Regions from separate parts of the Dissulfuribacter thermophilus genome, predicted to be linked through region 2. Evidence: riboswitches for the same ligand, from Rfam matches in the RefSeq annotation. Region 2 holds a riboswitch; the other holds the start of a gene.
What was found. Region 2 has a riboswitch for cobalamin ahead of DBT_RS05035 (TonB-dependent receptor). Riboswitches for the same ligand answer to the same signal wherever they lie in the genome.
Positions count from the first base shown of each region.

Region 1: another riboswitch for cobalamin. It lies ahead of DBT_RS06885 (sirohydrochlorin cobaltochelatase); the one in region 2 lies ahead of DBT_RS05035 (TonB-dependent receptor).

Region 1 is NZ_MAGO01000007.1:5,569-13,080, reverse strand. Features, by position in the region: gene DBT_RS06900 (cobyrinic acid a,c-diamide synthase CobB) at 1-737, opposite strand, end outside; gene DBT_RS06895 (ABC transporter substrate-binding protein) at 734-1,666, opposite strand; gene DBT_RS06890 (LbtU family siderophore porin) at 1,641-2,942, opposite strand; gene DBT_RS06885 (sirohydrochlorin cobaltochelatase) at 3,137-4,084, opposite strand; cobalamin riboswitch at 4,238-4,425, opposite strand; gene DBT_RS06880 (ABC transporter ATP-binding protein) at 4,606-5,385, opposite strand; gene DBT_RS06875 (FecCD family ABC transporter permease) at 5,382-6,431, opposite strand; gene DBT_RS06870 (hypothetical protein) at 6,538-7,401, opposite strand; gene DBT_RS06865 (hypothetical protein) at 7,452-7,512, opposite strand, start outside.
Region 2 is NZ_MAGO01000005.1:476-7,987, reverse strand. Features, by position in the region: gene DBT_RS05055 (adenosylcobinamide amidohydrolase) at 1-1,327, opposite strand, end outside; gene DBT_RS05050 (DUF2149 domain-containing protein) at 1,314-1,679, opposite strand; gene DBT_RS05045 (MotA/TolQ/ExbB proton channel family protein) at 1,669-2,307, opposite strand; gene DBT_RS05040 (DUF2162 family putative transporter) at 2,307-3,035, opposite strand; gene DBT_RS05035 (TonB-dependent receptor) at 3,050-5,110, opposite strand; cobalamin riboswitch at 5,278-5,472, opposite strand; gene DBT_RS05030 (hypothetical protein) at 5,685-6,719, shown strand; gene corA (magnesium/cobalt transporter CorA) at 6,742-7,512, opposite strand, start outside.

The DNA.
Region 1 (7,512 bases), on a different contig from region 2:
GCTGAAAACACTCCTACAGTTTTTCCTGAAGGCTCACAGGGTATTCGTTCTCCTTTCCATGCAATTTCCAAAAGGGTATCTAGGTCTACTGCTTTTGAGATCCTATCGGTTATCTCATTGATAATCCCAATATCATCTTTTATTTCCCCTGCTGTAAATAGCCCCAGGTGACGCGAAGGAATCAGCATTTCATCTTTTCTAGGTATCGCTCCAATGACATTTAACTCTGGGAAATCAGAGGCTATGATTCTTCTCAAAAAAGCCTCATGATTGGGACTTCCAACCCTATTTAAGATGACGCCTTTAATAGGGACAGCCCTATCGTATTCAAGAAAACCCTTGATTAAAGGCAGGATAGACCTTGCAAGTCCGTGACAATCTATTACAAGGACAACAGGGACCTCTAAAATCTTTGCAAGATGAGCTGTAGAGCCATGTTCAGCACTTCCTGGGGCACCGTCAAATAGGCCCATCACACCTTCTAATACGGATATATCTGAAAGATTTGCATATTTATGAAAAATTTTAATGTTCTCTTCATTGGAGAGCATCCAGGTGTCTAGATTGTGACTTGGAATACCAGTTAATAGTGCATGAAGTCCTGGATCTATAAAATCCGGCCCCACCTTGAATGCCTGAACCTTCAAGCCCCTCCTTTTTAAGGCACCCAAGAGACCTAAAGTAATAGTCGTCTTTCCAACACCGCTCTTGGTACCAGCAATCAAAATGGCCTTCACTTAGAGTCCTCCATACTTGTCATACCCTGTTGCCCATTGAGGTCGTCATATTCCATAAACACCTTTGAGAGCTCCTCTATGGCCTCAACTATATTTGGTGTTGGACGAGAGTATTTGCCTTCAGGCACCATCAGCCAGTGACCTTCTCGTATCGCCCTTAAGAGCATAAAGTTGGGCCTATTCTCAGGATTTCCAGGGGCCCGATTCATAGGGCCTTTTTGTATGATGTAAAAATCTGGATCACACTTTAGAACAGACTCAAGGCCTGGCCTTACAAACTTCTTTTTTACCCCTGAGAAACAGTTAATACCTCCGGCCTTCTCTATAATTTCGTTGACAATGTTGTTCCCCCCTGCCCCAAGCAGATTGGGGTACCTTACTTCAAAAAATACCCGTGGAGCCCTCTTCCCCATGTGATGTCTCTGTATATGTTCTATACGATTTTTCATAGATTCTACTAAGACCTTGGCCTTTTTCTCCTCTCCTATAAGTATCCCAATCCTAAGTATCGTAGTGTAAAGGCCAGTTATGGAATTTGGATTAAACACTGCAACTTTAAACCCCATGTTTTCAAGGGCCCTAACTGGCTCAAGGGCAAGCCTTCTACCTGTACTCTGAAGAATGAGATCTGGCTTTAAAGAGACAATCAACTCAACGTTGGGTCTCATGTGGGTCCCTATTTCAGGTAGCTTAAGGATCGAGGCAGGGTCTCTGTCTGCCTTTGTACGGGCAATCAACAGCTCCTCTCTTCCAAGGGCTGCAATAATCTCATTAAAGGCCCCATACAGGGCTATGATACGCCTTGCTGGGGCCTTGAGTTCAATAGTCTTTCCCCTATCGTCTACAATCGTAAGGGCGGATGCAGTCCTTACAAGGCAGGAGAAGACAAATAAAAATAATAGACTAGAATTCCACAGCCATCTGGCCATATAAAAGTTCTCTTTCATCACGTTTGTCTATATCAATATCATGGTATTGATCGTGTATATAGCCTAAAGAGAGTGTAACTCCCTCAAAGAGTTCCTGATTCAAGTTAATACCATAACGCCGTTCAGGGAGCCCAAGGGCCTCAGTATCAAAAGAGCCAGCAATCTTGAATGCCACTTCAAGATTTTTCCACCAGTTATAGCTAAATCCTGTTTCAATATTCCAAACATAGGGCTTGGCCCCAGAGTTACCTGAACTGAGGTCATTTGCGGAAAAATGATTCACAGCCCCCATGAACTCAGCCGCAATGAAGTATCCACGGTGTTCGGCATGCACGTAAAAATCCATTCCGCCAACGTAATGATCAATCTCATCACCCAGTGCATCTGACAAAAAGTCTGAATCTGCCAGATTGGATATGTATGACCCACCAATTAAGAAATCTATGCACTTGTTTGGATCATGCTTAAATTTTTCACCCCTTTTATAAAAATTTAGGCCTTCCATATCCAAGCCATATTCGAAATGAACATCAAATCCATAGCTTTCCAATCTATTTTCTCCCTCTCCCTTTTCTTCCACATCTCCGTTGTAGGCATAAACAGATACAGTCAATCCCCCATCAGTATAGGCAAGGATCGCTGTCTTTTCGTTTGATTCTCCCAGAAGCAGTGTAAGTGGTGAGTCAATTAGAGGATCATCTGGGAAATAGGTCAAAAGGGCCCCGAAAGGTACATAGACCTTCCCTAAGGTCAGGGTAAAAGGAAAACCTTCTTCTGCTCCAAACACCACTGAGGCTGAATCCAGCTCAAAACTAGTCTCCTCACTTTCAAAGGTTGGATCTTCATAGAGTAGTACCCCTGTTACATCAACCCACTTGTTTAGCTTTGCTGAAAAATCTAGCTCAACTGTTGTCATAACCAAATCACTTTCAGTCACATCCTCACCATTGTCATATGATGTATCTCTATAGGCTCCGCCAAATTCAAGGAGTCCACTCAAATTGATCCTTTTTTCAGCATCAGTCAAAAATCCAGAAATTGATCCCTCCTCTTGAGGCTCGATTTCTAATCCCTTCTCATGGCCCTCCTTAAGCTCACTCAGCTCTGTTTCCACCTTTTTTAAGCGCTCTGTAAGGGCTTTATTTTGATCCACCAAAGATTTTATCTCTTTTTTTAACTCTTCATACGTTTGCGAAAATGAAGTCGCCGGATTAGCAAATACCAGCATTATCGTCCAAAAGAATCCCATGATCAATTTTCCAATATTTTTTTGCATAACTTTTCCTCCCTTGAATCCCTCTTTGTATAAACAGTGGTTCTAGTTCTATGTTCTATGCCAATATCATTTTCACCTCGTTCCCAAGCTCCTGGTTGAGAACAAGAGAAGGAGCGCCAAAGCCGATCAAAACTCAACACTCACAACTTTTTTAATTCCATTCCTTCAACTCAAAACTCAACACTCAAAACTTTTTAAAGGTCTCGCATAGCCTGTCTGATATGTTCTATAATTACTTCAGTAGTGGCCTCATAGAAGCCAAGACCTTTGTAATATTTTTTTCCATTTATTGTCACAGTTGGTGCCTCCACCTTTTTCCCAGCCTTTTTTAGTTCCAAGGCCCAGGACAGCTCCCCATCCTCACCAGGTTCAGTCCCCATTATGTCATTCATGACGTGATCGCCTGCCACTAGCATTATGGGAATTATCTTCACATAGTCTTTTGGATAGGATGTCGCCCTTTTTATTGCATCTTCCTTATCAGGGATACCTTCAACGCTTCCCAAAAAGCAATTGGAAAACCTTGTATGTAGTAGCCTATCAAATGCCAAATAGACTGCAGTCGCTGGCGAAGAATAGGTATTGGGGGTCCCGTGTCCCGCAAGTATTGCACATCCTTCTTTGGGATTTGGGATGTCTTTAACGATGTCGTCTAGGATCTTGTTTACATCTTCCCAAGTGGCAAATAATGGTTCTCCATAAGAGATCCTCAAGCCATCGATTTTCCCCTGATTCAGTATGTGAATCCATTCCTCACCTGGAAATACGTGAAGGGACTGGACCACTGCCTTTCTATAGCCATTGGCCTCTAGATCTGAAAGGACCTGTTGAAGGCTTTTAAGTCTCTTAGGACTACCTTGCTTCTCGTATTTTTTATTCATTTTCTTCCTTATGATGCTTGAGGTAAAAGCCCATCTAATCTCATGACCAGGGAAGGCCTTTCTTATTTCCCTATCTATGTGATCAAAAGTTACCTGGGCCTTTGTGCTGGTTCCAAAGGCTACAAGAACAATTGGGACAGGTCCTTCCTTATAGGTTGGCTTTAAAAAACGAAGCAATGTACCCTGGCTGGCAAATGCCCACTTACACTGGGCCCCCAAAAACCCTGCAACTAAAATGAAACAGATTAAGAACTTCTTCATAAAACCGACCTCCTTTTATTTTTTTAGGCCGGCATGGTTGAAGAGCAGATAGGCGGGGATACAGGCACACAAAAAAACCGGGAACTATAGCCCGGCCAGCCCGCTTGACCAGATAAGCTTTTTCCGCCTTCTCTTCGGGTTCCACGCCGAAGCCAAAAGGCATCCTCTCTGACGGGTATCCTGGCTCGTGGATCAACCTACAGACTTCGCCTTCCCATCTGAAATATCAGACAGTGGCGCATGAAGCCTTCGTCCCCACTCACAGTGGCGGGCCCGCTCCGGATTTTCACCGGATTCCCCGTTGCAGAGAGTGATACTTTTTTGAAAAAAGTACTACTATATCTTTTTTATGTCAAGAGGGATCAATACTCTGTCAAAATCGTTGGTCAAGTCCTTCAGAGAATAGCCTCTGGGCATTGGACCACCTTGTTGACTGAACTTTACCAAGTTTTTCTTCCTTTAACTCAAAACTCAACACTCAAAACTCAACACTTTGACGTAGTCCTGCTAGAGGGATTGGATTATCCAAAGAGTACCTGGGGGCGCTTTTTCACTGGATGCCTTATGATAGATACATCAACATCATAAATACTTTGCAAATTTTCAGGGGTAAAAACCTCTTCAGGCCCACCATCTAAGACCACCCTTCCCTGCTTGAGAAAGATGAATCGGCTACAAAAAAGGGCCGCCAAATTGAGGTCGTGCATCACGCAAATTATGGTAAGTCCATCAACTCTGTTCATCGACTCAAAGAGCCGAAACATGTGCACCTTCCTCATTGGATCGAGGTTTGCTGTGGCCTCATCCAAAAGAAGCAGTCCTGGACTCTGGGCAATGGCCCTACTTATGGAGAGGAGCTTTGCTTCTCCCCCCGAAAGTCTATTGGCCAGTGCCTTTTTTAGATGGGTAGTCCTTGTACGCTTCATAGCCTCATCAGCTACCCTGCAGTCCTCTTTTGAATAACCTCTAAGAAATCCTGATTGCCTGTGAGGATATCTGCCCATCAAAACCACATGAAACCCATCTATTGGGAATTCAATATTTACTCTCTGGGGTACAACTGCTACCCTCTTCGCAGTCTCAATTTCATTTAAGGACTCCAGATCTTGACCGAAGAGTTCTATTGATCCCCTTTTTACTGGGATCAAACCTGTAATTGTCCTCAATAAAGTTGTCTTACCAGAACCATTTGGACCAAGGATACCCACAAATTCTCCTGCATGGATATCTATATTAATCTCATCAAGGACATCTCGGCTGCCATAGCCTGCGCTAAGCTCCCTTATTCTCAAGACCTTCACGGCTCAGTCTCCAAGTCCTCTTTTTTGCTCTTCACAAGGATGAGGAAAAATACTGGCCCACCTATAAGGGCAGTTATTACCCCTACTGGTATCTCCTCTCCTCCTGGCAGGATCGACCTGGAAATGGCATCTGACCAAATCATGGTAATGGCACCAAGGAGGCCTGAGCCAATAAAAAGGGGTGTATGCCTCGCACCAAGCCCAAGCCGTACCATATGTGGTATTACAAGGCCAACAAAGCCAATAACCCCTGATACAGAAACACATGCTGCCGTAAGGATGCTTGCACCAATGAGGACTAGATATCGTATTTTTTCAACGTTTACACCTAATTGTTTTGCCTGTTCATCCCCCAGTGTCATAATATCCAGTTCACGTGTAAGAAAAAAAAGCATAACAATGCCACAGACTATATAAGGCATTGCAAATCCCACATGAGCCCATGACCTGCCTTGGAGACTGCCCATAATCCAAAATACTATTGCCTGGACAGACTCTTCATCTAGCGCCTTTAAAAGTGAGATTAGGGCAGAAAGAAATGTTGCTACAACAATACCTGAAAGAATCATGGTCTCTCTTCTCAACCCCCCTGATAGCCTTGAAAAGGCTATTACAAAAAAGAGGGCGACCATTGCACCTAAAAAACCAAAGATCGGGATGATGCCAAGGCCTTGAACCCATGCTGGAATCTCTCCAAAAGCGCTTCCCAGGAAGATGGCAAGGGTTGCTCCAAAGGCAGCTCCAGAGGCAACACCTATTGTAAAAGGGTCTGCCAATGGGTTAATCAATACGCCCTGGAAAGCGGCTCCTGAAATGGCAAGGGCACATCCAACTAAGGCCGAAAGTAGTATCCTGCTGAACCGTATGTCCCATATAATAGCAAAGATAGAAGGATCTATTGAATTTAGATCGACGACTCCCAACTGGGCAAGAAATACCCTAAATATCTCTCCAGGAGCTATGGATACAGCCCCTATCAGGCATGTCAAAAACAGGGAAAGGAAGAGAACTGCTGTAAAAATGGAGAAAAGCATATAATGTTTCATAGCTGTATGGAGACCAATTCCGACTGAAATGTCAAGCAGATATTAATAAAAAAGGCCGCCTTAACAGACGGCCTTTTATGATTATTTAAATCAGATTCTGACTAGATTAGAAGAACCAGATAAGCTCTGCTGCAAAGCGCATAGAGACGTCGTCTGAATCTCCTGCATCTTCAAAATTCACACCCTGGACAAATGCCTTAAGTGCCTGGGCAATGTCCTTGGCGCCAGCGCCTGGGAACAAGAATGCTGCTCCACCCTTGATGGTCACGTTCTTGTAGAGCTTGTATGCAATTTCATTGTTCCACTCAATGCCCATGAACTCGTCAATGTTAATATTACCTGCAACACCCTTCAATGCATAGTAATTCTCAACGGCCTGTGCCTCTTCGAACCACATGGCCATTACATTACCCTTGTAGCTCCACTTATCCCATGCAGCCTTCACACCACCACCGATCATGATGAGACCAGGGTTATCGAACTGTGCTTTCCCGTTTATACCACCACCTATAAGGCCAGAACCATAGTATGCTGGGAAGATGCTGTAGAGGATCTGACCAAACATATTGTCACCATCGAAAGAAATGCTCTGCTCAGTACCAAATGCAGGGGTAAATCTTGTGATACCAGTGGCTGGGGTCCAACCTGTTAGGTCGTTATCGGACCAGTCATCATCACCCTGTGCGTAGATACCGCCAACATGTACTTCAAACTTCTTGATTCCTACCTGATCATGGAGATCAAAGGCGACATCACCAAAGAATGCCCAAGAACCAAGGTCATAGTTCTGACCAGCGGCAGTATCATAGTCACCAAAGCCATAGGCGGCTTCCAACATAACCTTGGCAATACCGACTTTACCATTGCCCTGGAGGCCTACAAAATGATGGTCAACATTTTTACCAGCCTGATCGTTCTTATCCCACATCCAGAAGCCTTCAACCTCTGCAATACCAAGGTTGTAAGCCAATTTGCCATAAATAAATGTCCTGTCTGATGCCAATGCATCGTTTGCAGGTCCTAAAGGATTTGTGTGCCTTGAGTGTAACCAGCCTCATCTTCATCCTTTTTAATGTACCAG
Region 2 (7,512 bases):
TTGACCTAATCCCTGCTGTTACCAGTGCATAGACTTGGATTTCTTTGTATGTCTCTTCTGCTATTGCAAGATTATCCATGTCTGCACCTGTAAAGAGTACGGAAGTAGTAGTAGGGCTGAGTCCCAGGGCTTCAAGCGTATCGTCCCTCAGTCGTTTTAACCCTGATTTGTGACTGATTCCCCACAAGGGAGGTGGATAATAGTGATTCCCTACAACCTCTATGCCGTCTCGTTCTCCTTCAAGTGTGGAGACAACCTTCATTGGGTGTTTTAGTCTTATCAAGAGGGTCTTGTTGACGAAGTCCTTGATCCTGGTCTCCACAATGGAGGCATCCTCAATGTAGGAAAGACCGATTTTTATTGCTCTTTCAGATAGACGCCCTTGGGGTAAGACAATGTTTTCAGGTGCTGAAAATTCGTCTATATAGATGGAGGCAGCGAGCCACTTCACAAAATAGCCCATGTGAGTGGAGGCCCTGCATGTGAGCTCACATGGGAAAAAATATATTCTGTTATTTTTAACTGCATCCACCTGGGCCCATTCAGGCCTCTTTAACAGTGTGTCGAGAACCTCCCTATCTCCGCCGCAACCATAGACTACCTCTGGGTTAAATCTCCTCCAGTCATTAAGGGTTACAGGGACTATAGAGCCTTTCTTCCCAAATCTCGGGGGGATTCCACCAGCAGCCCTGATGAACTGATTCTGGAATGAGTCGTCACCTGGGGCCATGATGTCCTTTCGCCCCATTATCCTCATAACTCTCTTTCGTCTGGCTTTTGAGATCCGAGAGACCTTTCTTTCAATGAGCTCAAGGTCTTTTTTCTGGAGTTCTATTATGGAAATAGCCTGTTTTTCGAGATTAAAGATCCTGCCTATGAGTTCAATGATTTGGAAGGCATCTTCTATGGTACGAGGTTCTAGATTTATTAGAATAGGAGAGGTTTTTCCCTGGGATGCCCAGCTAATAGAGGTCAAGGGGCGGAGTTGTCTTTTAGCACAGAAGATAACGTCAGGCCCTAGCTTTTTTATGAGGGGTAAGTCAGGGAGAATGAATCCACCTAATATCACAGTCTTCTTTGGTAGCCATGCAGACGGGGTATGGTATGTAGTACCTATGAGACTCTTTTCAGCACCTATCATTAGAAGAATTTCAGTTACGTATGGTACGAGACTCACCACCCTTTTGGGAGGGCGAGTAATGACAATGGTATTTCCAGAAGAGTCTTTAAAGCTGATTGGATAGTAAGTACACTCTCCCACTATAGGGAGCGCCAGGGATGCAAAGATACAGATGAGTAGACAGACAGATGCCTTAATTATCTTCATCGTCATTCACCTCTGGGACATAGACCATTGTCCCATCTTCAAGCCTGTAGGCCGTACCAAGCTTTGTGCCACGGCCCTTTCCCTTTTTGCCTGTAAGCTTCATTGCCCTAATCTTTTTCCCTTCTTTGGTTATGAGCTCCACCTCTCCCTTTTCTCCCTCCTTTGTGATGGTGACCTTGGCGTTGGGGTCAAGTAGATCCTTTAGCCTGAAGGCGGAAAGGAGCATGACCATGAGCCCCACCATAAATACAAGTCCCAGATCGAAGAGGTTTGCGACCCCAGAGAGGGGATCGTTTTCCGCGAGTTCTCTGCTTCGATACCTTCTATGGCGTCCCACAAAACTAAGGGCCATCCGCTTCCTCCTTTTTATGGTGTCCATTAATGAAAAAATCGGTGATGACCTCCATTTGCGTTATGTGTTGATCTGTCCACCTCTTTCTTACGACAAAAAAGAAATAGGCCATCATTCCCTCAAAGAGCCCTACCACCGTGGTGGTAAAGGCAACCACCAGGTCAGATGACAGACGGCTCATGTCTCCCTGTCCTAATGCCGCAAGCCCTGTTCCCATGGGTATGAGGGTGCCGATCAATCCGAGTCCGGGACCAATCCTTATTACGACCTTGAGTAACGAGAGTTGACGGTCCATTTCATAAACGGCTTCCTCCAAAAGAGATGCGGCCTTTAGTTCCCTGGTCTTGGGATCAGGTTCATCATCTGCCACTTTCTTTATGGCAGTTAAGAAATCGAGTACCACACCGGGTAGGCTGGTCACTTCCTCTTCTTTTCTTAGGCTCTCAACTAGTTCAGGGCCAGAGGAAAGACGGCTCCTCTTACGGTGGATCCAGTCGTAAAAGACACCACCTGCGTGAATGATTACCCAGCACATGAGAAACGATAGGGCAAAGAGTACTGGGTATAGAAGTGATGAAGAGGCCAGAAAAATAAATGATTTTAAAAGTGAGATAAAGTCCAGCTCCATTAATCCCTCCTTGAGACGGCCCTCTGTCTGAGTATCCCTGCAATAAACAGGAAGAAGAATAGAAAAAGGATATTGAAATCCTGGGTCGAATAGAGGGCCTTTTGCCGTATTGCCATCTCGTATACCATCTTTGCCTCTTTAAAGTGGGGGGCAGTGAGAACGTTTGTAGCAAAATAGGCCGACAGGAAGACCATGATCCAACCTAGCCGCCTTTTAGGAGTAGTGTCCGCTCTTTTGAAGAAAAGTGCAGTGAGGATGGAAGTCACAATCACCATGCCACTGAAGAAGAGAAAGGGGAGGCAGAGGGACCTAATAGGGTCCTTGGGCCATAGGGATGTGAACAGATAAACGTCAATCACAATAACCATGAGGCACACAGGACACGGAGCAGACAATATAAGCCAGGCCCTGGTGGAGCGGGCAGGAGGCCTGGTCAGTAGATATGTCCCCCATGCCATGAGTCCCGCCCACATTAAGAAGTGAATACGCATGCCTTGCTCTGCAAGGAAGGAAAAGCTCTCTTGTGAAGAGGCGAGAAGTCCATTATTGGCTACCTTTTGTGTCCCCCAAAATATAAGGCCGATGAATAGGAGGTATAGAGTTAAGGAAACTATGCCCAGTCTGAGGGAGCTTTTGTCAGAAAGGAGATATCCAAATCCGGCACCTCCCTTTATAGCAAAGACCCCTAGGGTAAATACGAGACCTATGATTAGTCCCTTTGCCTCCATAATCACACCCTCTTTTAGAACTCATAGCGATATTCGAGATACAAGGCCCTACCAGCTAAGGGGAATTCAGGTTTTTCGTAATAGTATTCATCAAAGAGGTTGTTTACCTTGAGGGTGAGATTGTGATGTTCCATGAAGGTCGCCCCAAAGGTGAGATCTACTACTGTAAAGCTATCATAGGTGATTACAGGATAGCCTGGGGTGTACCAGTCATTGTCCTTTCTCTTTCCCATATATCTTGCTAGAATACGGCCGTGGAACACGCCGTCGTCATAGTTAAGACCGTAGTTCAACTTCCAGTGGGATACGTTGTGAATGTCTGTCCATCCTGAGCCCTCTATCTTTTCTCTTGAGTGAAATAGCCTTGTGCCGTTAAAGAAGACTTCGATCTTTTTGTGAAGATTGAAAATTCTGCCGAAATCGCACTTGGCCTCCATTTCGAGCCCTGCCATCTCTGCCTCAGAGGTATTTTCGTATGTAGTTATATTTCCCACTGTGACCCGGGTGATCTTGTGGTTAACACTGGTGGTAAAGTAGGTGAGGTCTATATTGAGTCCCTTTGATGAATCCTTAAAGGTGATTCCAGCATCCCACGTCCAACTAGTCTCCGGAGAAAGATCGGGATTGCCCATTGTGATCATAGTTGTACCGCTGACCAGACGTTCTGAATAGCCAGCCATCTCATAGGCTGTAGGTGGCACAAAGGCCTTTCCAAAGGTTGAATGTAGGCTGAATAGAGGGGTGAACTTCAGCCTCAGGCCTAGCCTGGGACTGACGGTATCAAAGGTCTCGTTTCCTGGGTGAAAGTCTGTCTTATATGGAGTGCGTTTTGTCTCAACATCAAAATAGTCATATCTGATACCAGCGGAGATGATGAATCTACTATCTATAAAACGCCATAGTGTGTCTGAAAAAAAGGCCCAATTCTCCCGGTTAGAATCTGGAGTCCATGGGGCTTTTCTAGATCCATCTTTGTTATAGCTTTTGCTCTCCTCATCAATAGACTGGTAATCAAAACCCAATGTGATATCATGCCTGCCCCAGAGTCGATACAGATTCTGTAACTGGGTACCCCACCACTTGGTTTCTTTGTAATAGCTGTGGTATTTGTCTGTGGGTATATAGCCTCTGATTGAGTAGTTATATTCATACTTTTTGAAATAATCACTGGTCTCTTTTGAGGCAAAGAACACAAATTTTGACTGGTTCTTCCCCCACTTACCACAAAGTCTGACATCTCCTCCATAACGTTCCAGATCCTTTTCGCTCTGCTGTATGTCGCCATAAAATAGTGCGCCAGGAGTCTCTATGTCGTTTCCTTTATACCAGTCGCCTTTAACGTCTAGGCGCCAGTCTTTGTTAAGATCGCTTCCAAGGCGTAAGGATTCATAGTTAATGTTAAAAGTTGTACCAGGACGTTCGCCGTGGTCATTTCCTAGGTCGATGTTGTCGTTTTGATTTCTAGTTTTGAAAGTCAAATCAAAATCCAACCAATCGACAATATTGCCACCTGCGCGTGCCATGCCATTTATGGTATCAAAGCTTCCTCCCTCTACGCTAAGATCACCTGAAATTTCCCCTGATGATCTCCTGGTTATGATGTTTACAACTCCTCCCACAGCCTCTGCTCCAAAGAGAGAAGAGGCAGGACCTTTGAGTACCTCTATCCTTTCAACATTATCCAAAAGGAGGGTTGAAAGATTTGTGGCACCAGCTGGGCGCCCATCAATAAGGACCAAAGAATGCTTGGTTATACCTGAAAACTCAGGTCTGAACCCCCTTATGCTTATTCCAGAAAGGGCTCCTGGATATTCAATGACATCAATAGAGGAAGCATCCTTTTTTAAAATCTGGGTGAGATCCTGGGCAACTGTATCCTCAATATCCACTGTGGATATTACTTGAATGGCGGATGGAACATCTGAGGCAGCTACAGGAGTTCTTGTGGCAGTGACCACCACTTCCCCTAGTTCATGCAGCTGGGGTTGTTGGCCCTTGACCGTGGATGGATAGATTAGAATCCAAATCAAGGAAAGGTAGATAACAGTTGAATGGAGCCCTGTTGTGTTTCTCATAGACTATCTCCTCCTCGTTTAGTCCGCCCTCCTCAGATATGGTGCCGGCCATAGAGAAGGAGATAGGCATAGCGTGACTTATACCAGGCAAAACACTACCCAGCATGGCGGTGGCTACCGGGTCGTTTTTCACCCATAGACCTCGGAGCTCAATCCACGAAGCCCCTCGAGTTCTCCTCCCCCAGGCCGGTCTCCCGGCTTGCGGATCATCCTACTCACTGCGCCTTCCCATTGGGCTGTGCCCAACAGTGGCATCGTGCAGCTTTCGTCCCCGCTCACGGTTGCGGGTCAGCGCCGGACTCTCACCGGACTTCCCGATTATCCCTGAATATATTCAGGGCACCTGAGGTGGCACGATTTAAAATTTTGTTACATTTTAGCTTAAATGGTAAAAATGAGATGTCAAGTCCATATTATTTATGAGTGAATCAACAGCCTTTTGAAATTACATTGAAAATCTCACAAGAACGATTATGTTTTTAAATCCACTTGCGCACCTAATAAGCGGGATAGAGGCGAATCAAAGCGGGGTTTTAAAATGGGATTTGCATGGAAATTTAGATTAGTTAGCCTAATGCTTGTCGTGTTACTTTCTGGATGCGCTTTTCGTAGTCAGCACGTCTTAAGGCAGACCTCACTTGGATTCAACAAGGCCCTACAACATACATTAGGGGAACAGATGCTCCTCAATTTGGTCCGTTTGCGCTATGGAGAAAGCCCGGTCTTTTTAGAAGTCACCAGTATCTCCAGTCAATATTCATACTCAGGCACTATTTCAGGGAAGGCTGACATCAAGGAGGTTAGTCCGGACTCTTATGGCGTAAATTTGGGTTTTACTTTTGCTGAAAAACCAACATTCACCCTTATACCACTACAAGGAGAGAAGTTTGCCCGAAGATTGCTTTCGCCAATCCCAATAGACCATCTTATATTGCTTCTCAATTCAGGATGGAGAGTGGATCGAGTCCTGAGGCTCTGCGTCCAATCCCTGAATGGCATTCCCAATGCCCCTACGGCCTCTGGCCCCACACCAGAGGAAGCCCCTCAGTTTGAGGAATTTTTGGAATTGGTCTATAAGCTTGAGGCACTGCGTAAGAACGGCAAACTACGTTTTGCCTACGTTAAAAAAGAGAACCAGGCCATTCCCGCCCTGATCCTTTCAGGTCAAGGATCATTAGAGAAAGAGGTCAGAGAAATGTTGGGCCTAATAGACGCACCCTATTATCCCCTGGTAGGTCTAGAGGCTCCCAAGGGCCCATCGGTTATACAACTCGAGACCAGATCCCTTATTGGAGTCCTCTTTTATTTGTCACATGGTATTGAAATTCCAGTAAAAGATCTGGAAAATGGTAAAGCAATTATTACTCGAGATCAAGATGGTCGATATTTTTCCTGGCAAAGGCTTCTTGGAGACCTCTTTAATATTCATCAGAACGAGCAGCTACCATCAGAGGCAAACATAGCTGTAAAATACAGAGGAAGATGGTATTATATATCTGATCAAGACACGTCCACTAAATCCACTTTTATTCTATTACAACAACTTTTTGCCTTGGAAGCGTCTAAAGGAAAGGGAATGTCCCCATTGCTGACCCTACCAGTAAATTAAGTCCTGTGAGTACTTCCCTTTTTTATAGCCATTTTTTCCTTTTGAAATAGATTAGCAGCACAACGGAAATCGTAATAAATACACTCCAAAGGGCTGGATAAGCCCATTTCCATTTTAACTCAGGCATATATTCAAAGTTCATTCCGTATATCCCAGCAAGAAAAGTCAAAGGAATAAAAATTGAAGCGAAAATAGTCAACACCTTCATGATTTCATTCATTTTGTTACCTACGATAGATATGTAGATATCTAATAGACCTATCAATATATCTCTGTATGATTCGATTGATTCTATAATACGTATTGCATGATCAGATACATCTTTTAGATATATATGTATCTTTTCGTCGATCAACTCAGATTCGCTACAAAGCATTCCAGCGATCAATTCTCTAACCGGAGAGACATGTTTTCTGATGTTAGCTACTTCTCTTTTAAGTCTTTGGATTGTATTAAGCGTATCTTTAGTTGGTTCAGAAGCTAATAAAGTATCTTCAACTGAATTGATGGCGTCATCCAAAGAATCTATTACAATAAAATTTTGATCAACGATGATATCCAGTATTGTATATGTTAGATAATCTGTTCCAAATTTTCTTAATCGATCTCTTTTCGATCTAATTCGTTTCTGAATAGGATGGAAAAGATCATCCTTTTTTTCTTTGAACACAAAAACAAAATTCTTGAGAACTAAGAGACTTATTTGTTCATAGGTAACCGCGAATTGATCATTTTCAGTCGATAAACATTTGAGTACAATGTAAAGGTAGTCATCATATTCCTCGAATTTAGG